Regions from separate parts of the Actinotalea fermentans genome, predicted to be linked through region 1. Evidence: riboswitches for the same ligand, from Rfam matches in the RefSeq annotation. Region 1 holds a riboswitch; each other region holds the start of a gene.
What was found. A riboswitch is a leader RNA that binds a small molecule or an ion and turns the genes downstream of it on or off. The one in region 1 is predicted to bind cyclic di-AMP.
Positions count from the first base shown of each region.

Region 2: it holds a riboswitch for cyclic di-AMP, as region 1 does, so the genes downstream of both, AFE02nite_RS08390 (C40 family peptidase) here and AFE02nite_RS10145 (C40 family peptidase) in region 1, are expected to answer to the same signal.
Region 3: it holds a riboswitch for cyclic di-AMP, as region 1 does, so the genes downstream of both, AFE02nite_RS15560 (C40 family peptidase) here and AFE02nite_RS10145 (C40 family peptidase) in region 1, are expected to answer to the same signal.

Region 1 covers NZ_BJYK01000006.1:16,144-19,807, reverse strand. The annotation lists gene arsA (arsenical pump-driving ATPase) at 1-460, shown strand, start outside; gene AFE02nite_RS10145 (C40 family peptidase) at 472-1,236, opposite strand; cyclic di-AMP (ydaO/yuaA leader) riboswitch at 1,256-1,360, opposite strand; gene AFE02nite_RS10140 (prolipoprotein diacylglyceryl transferase) at 1,582-2,364, shown strand; gene AFE02nite_RS10135 (M23 family metallopeptidase) at 2,361-3,659, shown strand.
Region 2 covers NZ_BJYK01000004.1:237,100-240,763, forward strand. The annotation lists gene AFE02nite_RS17725 (HNH endonuclease) at 1-237, opposite strand, end outside; gene AFE02nite_RS08390 (C40 family peptidase) at 585-1,244, opposite strand; cyclic di-AMP (ydaO/yuaA leader) riboswitch at 1,338-1,510, opposite strand; gene AFE02nite_RS08395 (metal-dependent transcriptional regulator) at 1,711-2,424, opposite strand; gene serC (phosphoserine transaminase) at 2,519-3,649, shown strand; gene AFE02nite_RS08405 (MFS transporter) at 3,646-3,664, shown strand, end outside.
Region 3 covers NZ_BJYK01000011.1:51,257-54,920, reverse strand. The annotation lists gene AFE02nite_RS15580 (hypothetical protein) at 1-70, shown strand, start outside; gene AFE02nite_RS15575 (multicopper oxidase domain-containing protein) at 67-1,425, shown strand; gene AFE02nite_RS15570 (hypothetical protein) at 1,422-1,859, shown strand; gene fdxA (ferredoxin) at 1,906-2,274, shown strand; cyclic di-AMP (ydaO/yuaA leader) riboswitch at 2,396-2,579, shown strand; gene AFE02nite_RS15560 (C40 family peptidase) at 2,582-3,355, shown strand; gene AFE02nite_RS15555 (cation diffusion facilitator family transporter) at 3,387-3,664, opposite strand, start outside.

The DNA.
Region 1 (3,664 bases):
CGCCCGCACCGTCGCCGAGGCCGCGGGTCGGTTCGTTGTCATCGACACCGCCCCCACAGGGCACACGCTGCTCCTGCTGGAGTCCTCGCAGAGCTTTGCCCGCCAGGCCAGCGCCCGCCGTGACCGCGCCGACGACGCCGCGACCTCGCTGTTCGCCGCCCTCGCCGACGAGCGGCGCACCCGCATCGTCCTGGTGGCCCTGCCCGAAGCGACGCCGGTGCACGAGGCGCTGGCCCTGCAGGACGACCTCGCCCGCTCAGGCCTGCGGCCGTGGACCTGGGTCGCCAACTCCTCCCTCGCCGCCGCGTCGCCCACCGACCCCGTGCTGCGCGCCCGGGCCGCCGACGAGGCCCGCTGGCTCCTGGAGATGACCGTCGCGAGCCCCCGGCGCCCCGTCGTGGTGCCCTGGCAGGGCGAAGTCCCCACCGGCGCCGACGCCCTACGGCGCCTCACCCCCTGAGGTGCGCCTGGTCACCCGGTGACGCGGATGAAGATCGGGTTCGTCTGCCACATCTCCCGGAACTGGACGCTCTTCCCGGGCCTCGGGGAGTCGATCATCATGTTGTCTCCCGCGTAGATCCCCACGTGCCCGGGGCTCCACACCAGGTCGCCGGGCTGTGCCTGATCCCGCGGGACCTCTACGCCGTCGTACCGCTGATCCCCTGACACGCGCGACAACGTGATCCCGAGCTGCGCGTAGACGTACGCCGTGAACCCGGAGCAGTCGAAGCCGTCGGGAGTGGTCCCGCCGTAGACGTAGGCAACGCCGACGTACCTCGCGGCGATCTCGATGACGGCGCTCCCTGCCGCCGATGCCGGGATCGCTCCGCCGGACGGCGCCTGTGCGCGCACCTCGGAGCGGGAAGCAGCCGGCGGGCGCGGTGCGACCGGCTCGGGCTTCGGGTTGGCGGTGACGGTGAGCGCCGGCGCCTCGAACGTCCACGGCTGGGCCTCGGTCGGGACGGAGACGGCCACCGACGTCGCCAGTGCCGAACGAGCCTGCGCGGTGAGCTGGGCGACGTCGACCGACTGCACGCCCTCGACCGGGTGGTCGGCGGGAACGGCGGCAGTCGCGGGTGCGGCGACGGACATGATGAGGCCGGACGACGCCAGGGCGACGCCGTAGCGGCGTCCCGCAGCTGTCGCCCGGACGACGAGCGTGCGTGCCGCGTCGTCCAGGGCCGTCTGGGGGCGGGATGCGGCCCGGTGGCGCGCACGAGGGGTCGGCTCAGACACGTGGTGCCTCCTGCCGCCTGCGAGGTGAGCTGTCGGGTTCGGGTGGGAGAACACCCGGCCGGGCCCGCATGGGACGCCGGCTTCACCCCGAGGACGCTGGTGCGCCCGAGGATGGGTCCCCCGCTCCTGCCGCCTCGTGGTCGTGGGCCGGGGCGGGCGGCAGGACTCGGCGTACCGCCTCGGCGCCCCACCGAGCGGCGGGGCTGGACCACGGTAAGCAGAGGCACCGCCCCCAGCGGAAGCCCCGGAGCGGTTCCTTGAGCGAACCTTCATGAAACGTGACGCCAGTTCTCAGCCTTGGCGCCCGAGAGTCGAGACCACGCAAAGCTCGTCCTCGGAGGCACCGTGCGACCCGTCCTCTTCAGCATCCTCGGCTTCGACGTCCAGACCTACGGCGTCAGCAAGGTGCTCGCCGCAGTGATCGGGGGACTCCTCCTCGCTTGGGCATTCGAGCAGCGGAACCTGCCGCGCGACTCGGCGTACTCCCTGGCGATGTGGGCGACCGTGTGGGGGTTCGTGGGCGGCAAGATCTACTACCTGCTCGAGCAGGCGCCGAACATCACGATGCACCACCTCGGCGGGATGGGCTTCACCTGGTACGGGGGGCTCATCGGTGGGGTCGCCGCCGCACTCGTGATCGTTCGCAGGCACGGGCTCCCACTGGCGCAGGTTGCCGGCGCGATGGCGGCTCCCCTGAGCGCGGCCTACGCCGTCGGACGCCTCGGCTGCCTCATCTCGGGCGACGGAACGTACGGCAGGCCGACCGACCTGCCGTGGGGCATGGCGTTCCCGAGCGGCGTGGTCGCGACCGACGTCCCCGTCCATCCCACGCCCCTCTACGAGGCGATCGCTGCGGCCCTGCTCGCGGTCGTGCTCTGGCAGTACTGGCGCCGCGCCGACCCCACCCGGACGTTCGCCCTCTACCTCCTGGGCAGCGGCCTCTCCCGGTTCGTCGTCGAGTTCCTGCGCATCAACGACCCGGTGCTGCTCGGCCTGACCCAGCCGCAGCTGTGGGCGGTGGCGAGCATGCTCGCCGGAGTCGGTCTCTGGGCCGCCGCCGGCCGTCGGCCGGCGACCGAGAGCGCACCGACGACGCCTCGCGAGACCGCCGAGGTCCTCTCGCGGTGATCACATCGCGCCGATGCGTCCCGCTCGGGATCGCGGTCGCCCTAGTCGCCGGCCTTGCGCTGGTCGGCCCTGCATCGGCGGACGAGTACGACGATCGTCGCGCTCAGGCCGAGGCGGAGCAGGACGCTGTGACCGACGCTCTGGGCGACATCGACGAGCTGCTCGAGGACACGGATGCAGCGCTCGTCCAGGCCTTCGCCGAGCTGACGGCGATCGAGGCTCAGCTCCCCGAGGCGCAGGCCGCCTACGAGCGCGCGGCCGGAGAGCTCGCCCGACTGACCGCCGAGTCAGCGATCCTCCAGCAGCGGCTGGACGCCGCCGGGGCCGAGGAGCGCCGCGTCGCGGATGCCCTCGAGGCCAACGCTGCGCGGACCGCCGAGGTTCGCGCAGCGCTCGGGGAGACGGCGCGGCAGGCCTACCGAGGAGAGCTGTCGCTCACTCCCGTCCGCGTCGTGGTCGAGGCCGACTCGCGATCCGACTTCCTCGCGCGCGCCGAGGCGGCGAAGCTCGCGGGCCGCCTTCAGTCGACCGCCCTTCGCGAAGCGGAGCAGCTAGCGGCCGTGGAGCGGAACCAAGGTCGCCGGCTGGCGGCGGTGCGTGCCGAGATCGCCGACCTCGACGCCGCGATGGACGTGCTCGTCGAGCGGGCTGCGGAAGAGGCTGCGCGGGCGGAAGAGAGGCGCGTCGAGCTGGAACGGCTCCTCGTCGACCAACGCACCCGCGCTGACGCGATCGAGGCTCAACGCGACGCCCAGCTGGCCCGCAAGGCCCAGTACGAAGCGCAGCAGGCAGCACTCGCGGCCGAGATCGCTGCAGTTCTCCGGGAGCAGGCGGCCAACCGCCCCCCGGCGGCCCCGCCGAGCACGCCCTCGTCCGGATGGCCTGCCAGTGGAGGCATGCTGGGCCCGCCGGTTCCGTCGGACCCTCCGGTCATCACCTCTCCGTACGGTTGGCGGATCCACCCCATCTACGGCTACCGCAAGCTGCACGCGGGGACCGACTTTCGTGCCTATTGCGGCAACCCGATCATCGCCGCCGAGTCCGGGACGGTGCAGTGGGCCAAGCCGATGGGCGGCTTCGGCAACCAGGTGATGCTCAACCACGGGTACCGCGACGGCGCGTCGCTCCTGACGAGCTACAACCACCTGTCGAAGTTCGCAGTTCGAAGTGGCGACAGCGTGAGCCGCGGGCAGGTGATCGGTTACTCCGGGACCACGGGGACGTCGACCGCGTGTCATCTGCACTTCGAGGTCTATGTGGACGGGCGAACCGTCGACCCGGAGACCTTCCTCTAGGCACC
Region 2 (3,664 bases), on a different contig from region 1:
GCGCGACCGGGGGTGGATGTGGTCCACCGTGTCCGCCTGCCCCGCGCAGTACCCGCAGCGGAAGCCGTCCCGCTGCAGCACGGTCCGCCGCGTCGGGGGCACCGACGCCCGGAACGGGACGTGCACGTACCGCGTCAGGCAGAGCACCTGCGGCACGGGCAGGGCGAGGGCCGCCGAGTGGAGGTAGCGGCCGTCGGACTCGAGGACCACGGCCTTCCCGCTCAGGATCAGGCTCACGGCCCGGTGCAGGGTCACGATGCACAACGGCTCGCGACTGGCGTTGAGAAGGAGCGACCGGCGTGGGGTCGCGGGATGGTGGTCCTCCGTGGACTGGCTGTCCACCTGGAGGGCCGGGACGTACGTGGATCGCACGGCATGCCTCCCGTCCTGTCGGACCCGGCTGGCTGCAGGGTCCCGTGACGCAAGGTCAGAGTACGCGAGGCTCCTGGGAGCGCCCACGGATATCGGGCGGCGGGGCGGCATCCGGCGGACCACGCGCGGGAGGCGCCCCGGTGGCGACCGGAGATGCGCGAAGGCCCGCGGACACGTGGTCCGCGGGCCTTCGTCGCGACGGCGTCGTCAGCTCAGCCGGTGACCCGAACGAAGATCGGGTTGGACTGCCAGATCCCGCGGAACTGGATCGTCTTGCCGGGGCGCGGGGCGTCGATCTGGAGCCCGTCGCCCGCGTAGATGCCCACGTGACCGGGCGAGACGATGATGTCGCCCGGCTGCGGCTCGGTGACCCGCGTGCCGACGTCGTAGTAGGCGCCGGAGCTGCGCGGCAGGGAGATGCCGAGCTGGCCGTAGACGTAGGACACGAAGCCGGAGCAGTCGAAGCCGTCGGGCGAGGCGCCGCCGGCGACGTACGGGACGCCGACGTAGCGGGCCGCGATCTCGAGGACCGCGTTACCGGCCACCGACTGCGGGATGGCGTTGTTCACCGGGCGAGCGGCGGCGCGCGACGCGGCGGTGGACCGCTGCACCACGGGCTCGGGCTTCGGGTTGGCGGTGACGGTGATGTCGGGGGCGTCGAAGCCCCAGGCCACGGCCTCGGTGGGGACCTGCACCACCGGCGAGGTGGCGAGGGCGGCGCGCGCCTGCTCGGTGAGCGCGGCGACGTCGACGGGGGGAAGGGCGTTGGCGGGGCCCTCAGCGGGCGCGGCCGACGTCGGGATCGCCATCGTGGTGATGGCCAGACCGCTGGTCACGGCGACGGCGGCGGAGCGCCGGCCGACGTTGGCCATCCCAGTCGCGGCAGCGGCTGCGATGTCGTCCAGCGGTGTGAGCGGCCGACACGCTGCGCGGTGCCTGGCTCGGTTGGAGTCCGTCACGCGTACCTCTCCGATGCCTGCGAGGTGAGCTGTCGGGTTCGGGTGGGAGATCACCCGGTCCTGGTCGCTTGCGCTCCCGGGACTTCACCCCAAGGGCATCGGAGGCCGATGCCCGGATTGGTTCCCCCGCTCCTGCCATGCGTGTCGAACGGACCTGCGGGTGGTGGCAGGACTCGGCATCCACCCGAGGGCTCCGAAGAGGAGGGTTCCCCGAAGCGCTTCGCACAGTACCGGAGGCGTTCGGCGAATGTCACGCTCCGGTCACGGTGACGCGGCGCACATGTCACGACACGCCCGCCCACGGGGGCCGGAGCCGAGGGCGCGCCAGGACCTCCAGGGCCTTTGGTCCCAGGCCGACGGGGGCTCGCCCCCGCCTCCGTCACGCCCCGGCGTCCGCCACGAAGACGTGCCGCGCGATCTCCTCGGGCAGATCGATGACCTCGGCGGAACCCACGCCCGCGACGGTCACGTGCGCCGCCGACGGGCGCACCACGACCGCGGCGTCGGGCAGCACGCCCGCCGCGCGCAGCTCGCCGAGCAGGTCCGCGTCGACCTGCACGGGCTCGCCCAGCCGCGCCACGACGGCGGTCGCCTCGCCCACGCCGTCGAGCGAGCGGGCGAACGCGCTGAGGGAGACCACGCCGTCGAGGAAGGCGTTGGCGGGCTCGTGCTCGCCGAGCTCGTCCAGGCCCGGGATCGGGTTGCCGTACGGCGAGCGCTGAGGGTGGTCCAGGAGCTCCAGCAGCCGCTGCTCGACCCGCTCGCTCATCACGTGCTCCCAGCGGCACGCCTCGTCGTGCACGAGCGACCACTCGAGCCCGATGACGTCCGTGAGCAGCCGCTCGGCCAGCCGGTGCTTGCGCATGACGCGCGTGGCCTTGGCCAGGCCGTCGTCGGTGAGCTCGAGGTGGCGGTCGCCGCTGACGACGACCAGGCCGTCGCGCTCCATGCGCGCCACCGTCTGCGAGACCGTCGGGCCGGAGTGGCCCAGGCGCTCGGCGATGCGCGCCCGCAGCGGGACGATGCCCTCCTCGACCAGCTCGTAGACGGTCTTCAGGTACATCTCGGTGGTGTCGATCAGGTCGCCGCTCACGCCCCAAGGTTACGGTGCCGCGGCCCGCCGCCCCGGGACGCGGGCCCGCTGGACGTCCCGCGGGCCCGGGCGGCCCCGCGCCTAGAGTTGGCGCATGATCGACACGACGACCATCGAGATCCCCGCCGACCTGCTCCCCCGCGACGGTCGCTTCGGGTCCGGGCCGTCGAAGATCCGGCCCGAGCAGGTCGAGGCGCTGGCCGCCGCCGGTCGCACGCTCCTCGGCACGTCGCACCGCCAGGCGCCCGTGCGCGCCGTCGTGCGCCGCCTGCGCGAGGGCCTGGCCGAGCTCTTCGCGCTGCCGGAGGGGTACGAGGTGGTCCTCGGCAACGGCGGCTCGACGGCCTTCTGGGACCTCGCCACCTTCAGCCTGGTCCGCGACCGCGCTCAGCTGTGCACCTACGGCGAGTTCGGCACGTCGTTCGCCACCGCGGTGCGCCGCGCGCCGTTCCTGGCCGAGCCCGACGTGCGCACGGCCGACGTCGGCTCGCGCGTGCTCCCGGCCGCGGCGCCGGGGATCGACACCTACTGCTGGCCGCACAACGAGACCTCGACGGGCGTCGTCGCGCCCGTGCGGCGGCCCGAGGGGGCCGACGCCGACGCGCTGGTGCTCGTGGACGCGACGTCGGGCGCGGGCGGCCTCGCGGTCGACGTGCGGGAGACGGACGTCTATTACTTCGCCCCGCAGAAGTCGTTCGCGTCCGACGGCGGCCTGTGGCTCGCCCTGGCCTCGCCGGCCGCCGTGGCGCGGGCCGAGGCGCTCGAGGCCGACGGTCGCTGGGTGCCGCGGTTCCTGTCCTTCGCGACCGCCCTGACGAACTCCCGCCTCGACCAGACGCTGAACACCCCGGCGCTGGCCACCCTGCTGCTCATGGTCGAGCAGGTCGAGTGGATGCTCGCGAACGGCGGCCTCGCGTGGACCGCCGCCCGCACGGCCGAGTCCGCCGCGCACCTGTACGGCTGGGCCGAGGCGCGCGACTGGGCCACCCCGTTCGTGGCGGACCCCGACGCGCGCAGCTCCGTCGTCGGCACCATCGACCTCGACCCGTCGATCGACCACGCGGTCGTGTGCCAGGTGCTGCGCCGGCACGGCGTCGTCGACGTCGAGCCGTACCGTCGCCTGGGCCGCAACCAGATCCGGGTGGCCATGTTCCCCGCGGTCGACCCGGCCGACGTCCAGGCCCTGACCGCGTGCGTCGACCACGTGGTCGAGCGCCTGCGATGACGGCCGCCGGTCCGA
Region 3 (3,664 bases), on a different contig from region 1:
CGCGGCGTCGGCCGTCGCGGCGAGGAGTGCGCGACGGCGCGCGCGCCGCGCGGCGGGGGTGGTCGCGTGAGCGGGGCGCAGGTCGGCGACCGGCGAGGGCTGCTGGGTGGGCTGGCGCTCGGGGCGGTCATGCTCGCCGTCGCGCTGGTCGTGGCGTTCGGCGGCGGGGCCGGCCCGGCCGCGCAGACGCTCGCGCTCGCGGGGGGCTCGGGCACCCAGACGGTCCAGGTGACCCTCGCGGGGATGCGGATCACGCCGTCCTCGGTCGAGGTCCCCGCCGGTACGCACCTGGTGCTGGAGGTCACCAACGCGGACGGCATGCGGCACGACCTCGTGCTCGACTCGGGCGAGCGGACGCCGCTCCTGGCGGAGGGTGAGTCGGCGACCCTAGACCTCGGAGCCGTCGACGCGGCGCGGTCCGGCTGGTGCACGGTGGCCGGCCACCGGGTCGCGGGGATGACGATGAGCGTCGTCGTGACCGGGGCCGCCGCCGAGGCGGACGCGCCGCCGGCGCACGCCACGGACGGCCCCGCGGACCCGGAGGTTGTCGTCCTCGACCCGCTGGCGTCGCCGGGCCCGGACTGGCGCCCGTACGACCCGCACCTGACCCCGCTGCCGGGCGGGACCGAGCACACCCTCCGGCTCGCGGTCACCGACTCCGACGTCGAGGTCGCCCCCGGCGTCCGGCAGACGCTGTGGACCTTCAACGGGACCGCGCCGGGCCCGACCCTGCACGGCCGGGTCGGCGACCTCTTCACGATCACCTTCGTCAACGACGCGAGCACCGGGCACGGCATCGACTTCCACGCGGGGTCGCTGGCGCCGGACGAGCCGATGCGCACGATCGACCCGGGCGAGGAGCTGACCTACCAGTTCGTCGCGCGCGGCTCGGGCGCGTGGCTCTACCACTGCAGCACGATGCCGATGGCGCTGCACATCGCCAACGGGATGTTCGGGGCGGTCGTCATCGACCCGCCGGACCTGCCGCCGGTGGACACCGAGCTGGTGCTGGTCCAGTCCGAGCTGTACCTCGCCGCGCAGGGCGGCAGCGCCGACGAGGCGGCGCTCGCGGCGGAGCGGCCGACCGCGGTCGTCTTCAACGGCTACGCCGACCAGTACGTGCACGCACCCGTGACGGTGGGCGTCGGCGACCGCGTGCGCATCTGGGTGGTCGACGCCGGCCCCCAGCGCGGGACGTCCTTCCACGTCGTCGGCGCCCAGTTCGACACGGTCTTCAAGGAGGGCGCCTACCTGCTGCGTCCGGGGAACGCCGAGCACGGGCTCGCGCAGGCGCTCGACCTCGCCCCCGGGCAGGGGGGGTTCGTGGAGCTCGTGCTCCCCGCGCCGGGCCACTACCCCTTCGTCGACCACGCGATGGTCGACGGCGAGCGGGGTGCCCGCGGGATCCTGGAGGCGGTCCCGTGAGCGTCTGGTCCCTCGTCCGGTTCGTGCACGTCGTCGGCGCGGTGATGTGGCTCGGCGGCCAGCTCACGGTCTCCGCGCTCGTCCTGCCGGTCGCGCGCCGGCGCCTCGACGAGCGCGTCCGGGCGGACCTCATGCGCACCCTGGGCACGCGCCTCGGCATCGCGACGGTCGTGGCGTTCGTGCCGCTGCAGCTCGCCACCGGTGTGCTGCTCGCCGCGCACAAGGGCGTCACCTGGGCGTCGCTGGCCGACCCCGGCTACGGGCGACTGCTGGCGGGCAAGCTCGTCGCGTTCGTCCTCGTCATGCTCGCCGCCGGGCTCCACGGCTGGGCGAACGGCGTCGGGCGGCGCACGCTGGCCCGAGCGCTCGCCGTCGGCTCGCTCGCGGGGTCGTTCGTGGTCGTCCTGCTCGCCACGGCCCTGCCGGCGAGCTGAGTCGGCGCCCGGGCCGCGGGCGCCGCGTCCAACGAGAGGAGGAGCCGTGACCTACGTCATCGGGGCACCGTGCATCGACGTCAAGGACCGTGCCTGCGTGGAGGAGTGCCCCGTCGACTGCATCTACGAGGGCGAGCGCTCCCTGTACATCCACCCCGACGAGTGCGTCGACTGCGGGGCCTGCGAACCGGTGTGCCCGGTCGAGGCGATCTACTACGAGGACGACCTGCCGACGGCGCTGATGCCCTACCTGGCGGACAACGCCGCGTTCTTCGAGCAGACCCTGCCCGGCATGCCCGCGCCGCTCGGGTCTCCGGGCGGCGCGGCGAAGCTCGGCACCGTCCCGTCCGACACGCCGCTCGTGGCCGGTCACGTCGTGCGCTCCGGGCTCGCCGGAGACGTGCACACCGAGTAGCGGGGCCCGGCGCGACGGCCCCGCGTTCGTGAAGGTTCTTCGAAGATGGCCGCCCCAGTTGCCCGATCGGCGGACTCTCGGGTTACCGTGTGCCCACCCCGCCACCGTTGGTGGGGCGTCGAGACGGCACGCCGAGTCCTGCCGCCCGTCTCGTCCCTCCACGTCAGTGCGGCAGGAGCGGGGGACCCAACTTCCGGGCGCGCAAGCGTCCTCGGGGTGAAGCCGGGGTCCTTCTCGAAGGGCCCGGCCGGGTGTTCTCCCACCCGAATCCGACAGCTCACCTCGTAGGCGGCAGGAGAGGTACTGCGTGTCCGAGTCGACCTCGCACGCCCGCCACCGCGCGGCGTGCCGTCCCCGAACGCCCCTGCAGGACGCGGTGCGCACCGCTGCGCGCGTCGCCGTCGCCGGTCGGCGCTACGGCATCGCCGTCGCGTCCTCGGGTCTGGTCATGTCCGTCACCCTGCCGGCGTCCGCCGCCGTGCCGGCCGACCACCCCGCCGACAGCACCCAGACCGTGCCCGGCGGCGCTGCCGCGGCCGTCGACGTCACCCAGCTGACGGCCGAGGCCCGGTCCGCGCTCGCGACGTCGCCGGTCGTCGAGGTGCCGACGGAGGTCGCCGCCTGGACGTTCGAGGCGCCGGCCATCACCGTCACCGCCAACCCGAAGCCGGAGCCCGTCGTCGAGCGGGCCACGTCGACGTCGCGCTCGCAGGCCCGCGCGACGGGCGGCGCGATCCCGGCGTCCGCCGTCGGCAGCGCGGTCATCGAAGTGGCTGCCCGCTACGTCGGAGTGCCGTACGTGTACGGCGGGACGACGCCGGACGGCTTCGACTGCTCGGGCTTCACCTCGTACGTGTACGCCCAGCTCGGCATCACGCTGCCGCGGACGTCGGGCGACCAGCGCTACGCCGGCGTCGAGGTGCCGCGCGACCAGGCCCAGCCCGGGGACCTCGTCTGGAGCCCGGGGCACATCGGCATCTACGCGGGCGACAACATGATGATCGACGCCCCGAGGCCGGGGAAGACGGTCCAGTTCCGCACGATGTGGCAGAGCAACCCGATCTTCATCCGCGTCGGCTGAGCGCCGCCGGCCCGGCCGGTCGCGGGTCGGGTCAGGCCGGCGCGTCCTGCGCGTGCGGCTCGACGTGCACGAGCGTCACGCACCGGGGGAGCGCGGCGGCCATGGCCGCCTCCAGCCGGTCGCTGAGCTCGTGCGCCTCGTGCACCGTCCAGGTGCCGGGGACGGCGATCTCGAGCGCGACCAGGCGCTGCCGGCCGGACTCGACGCTGCGCACCGAGCGGACCTCGACGCCCTCCTCCCGGAACTGCGCGAGGACGCCGTCGACGAGCTCGAGGTCCGCCGCCGGCAGGCGCGCGCTGAGCAGGCCGG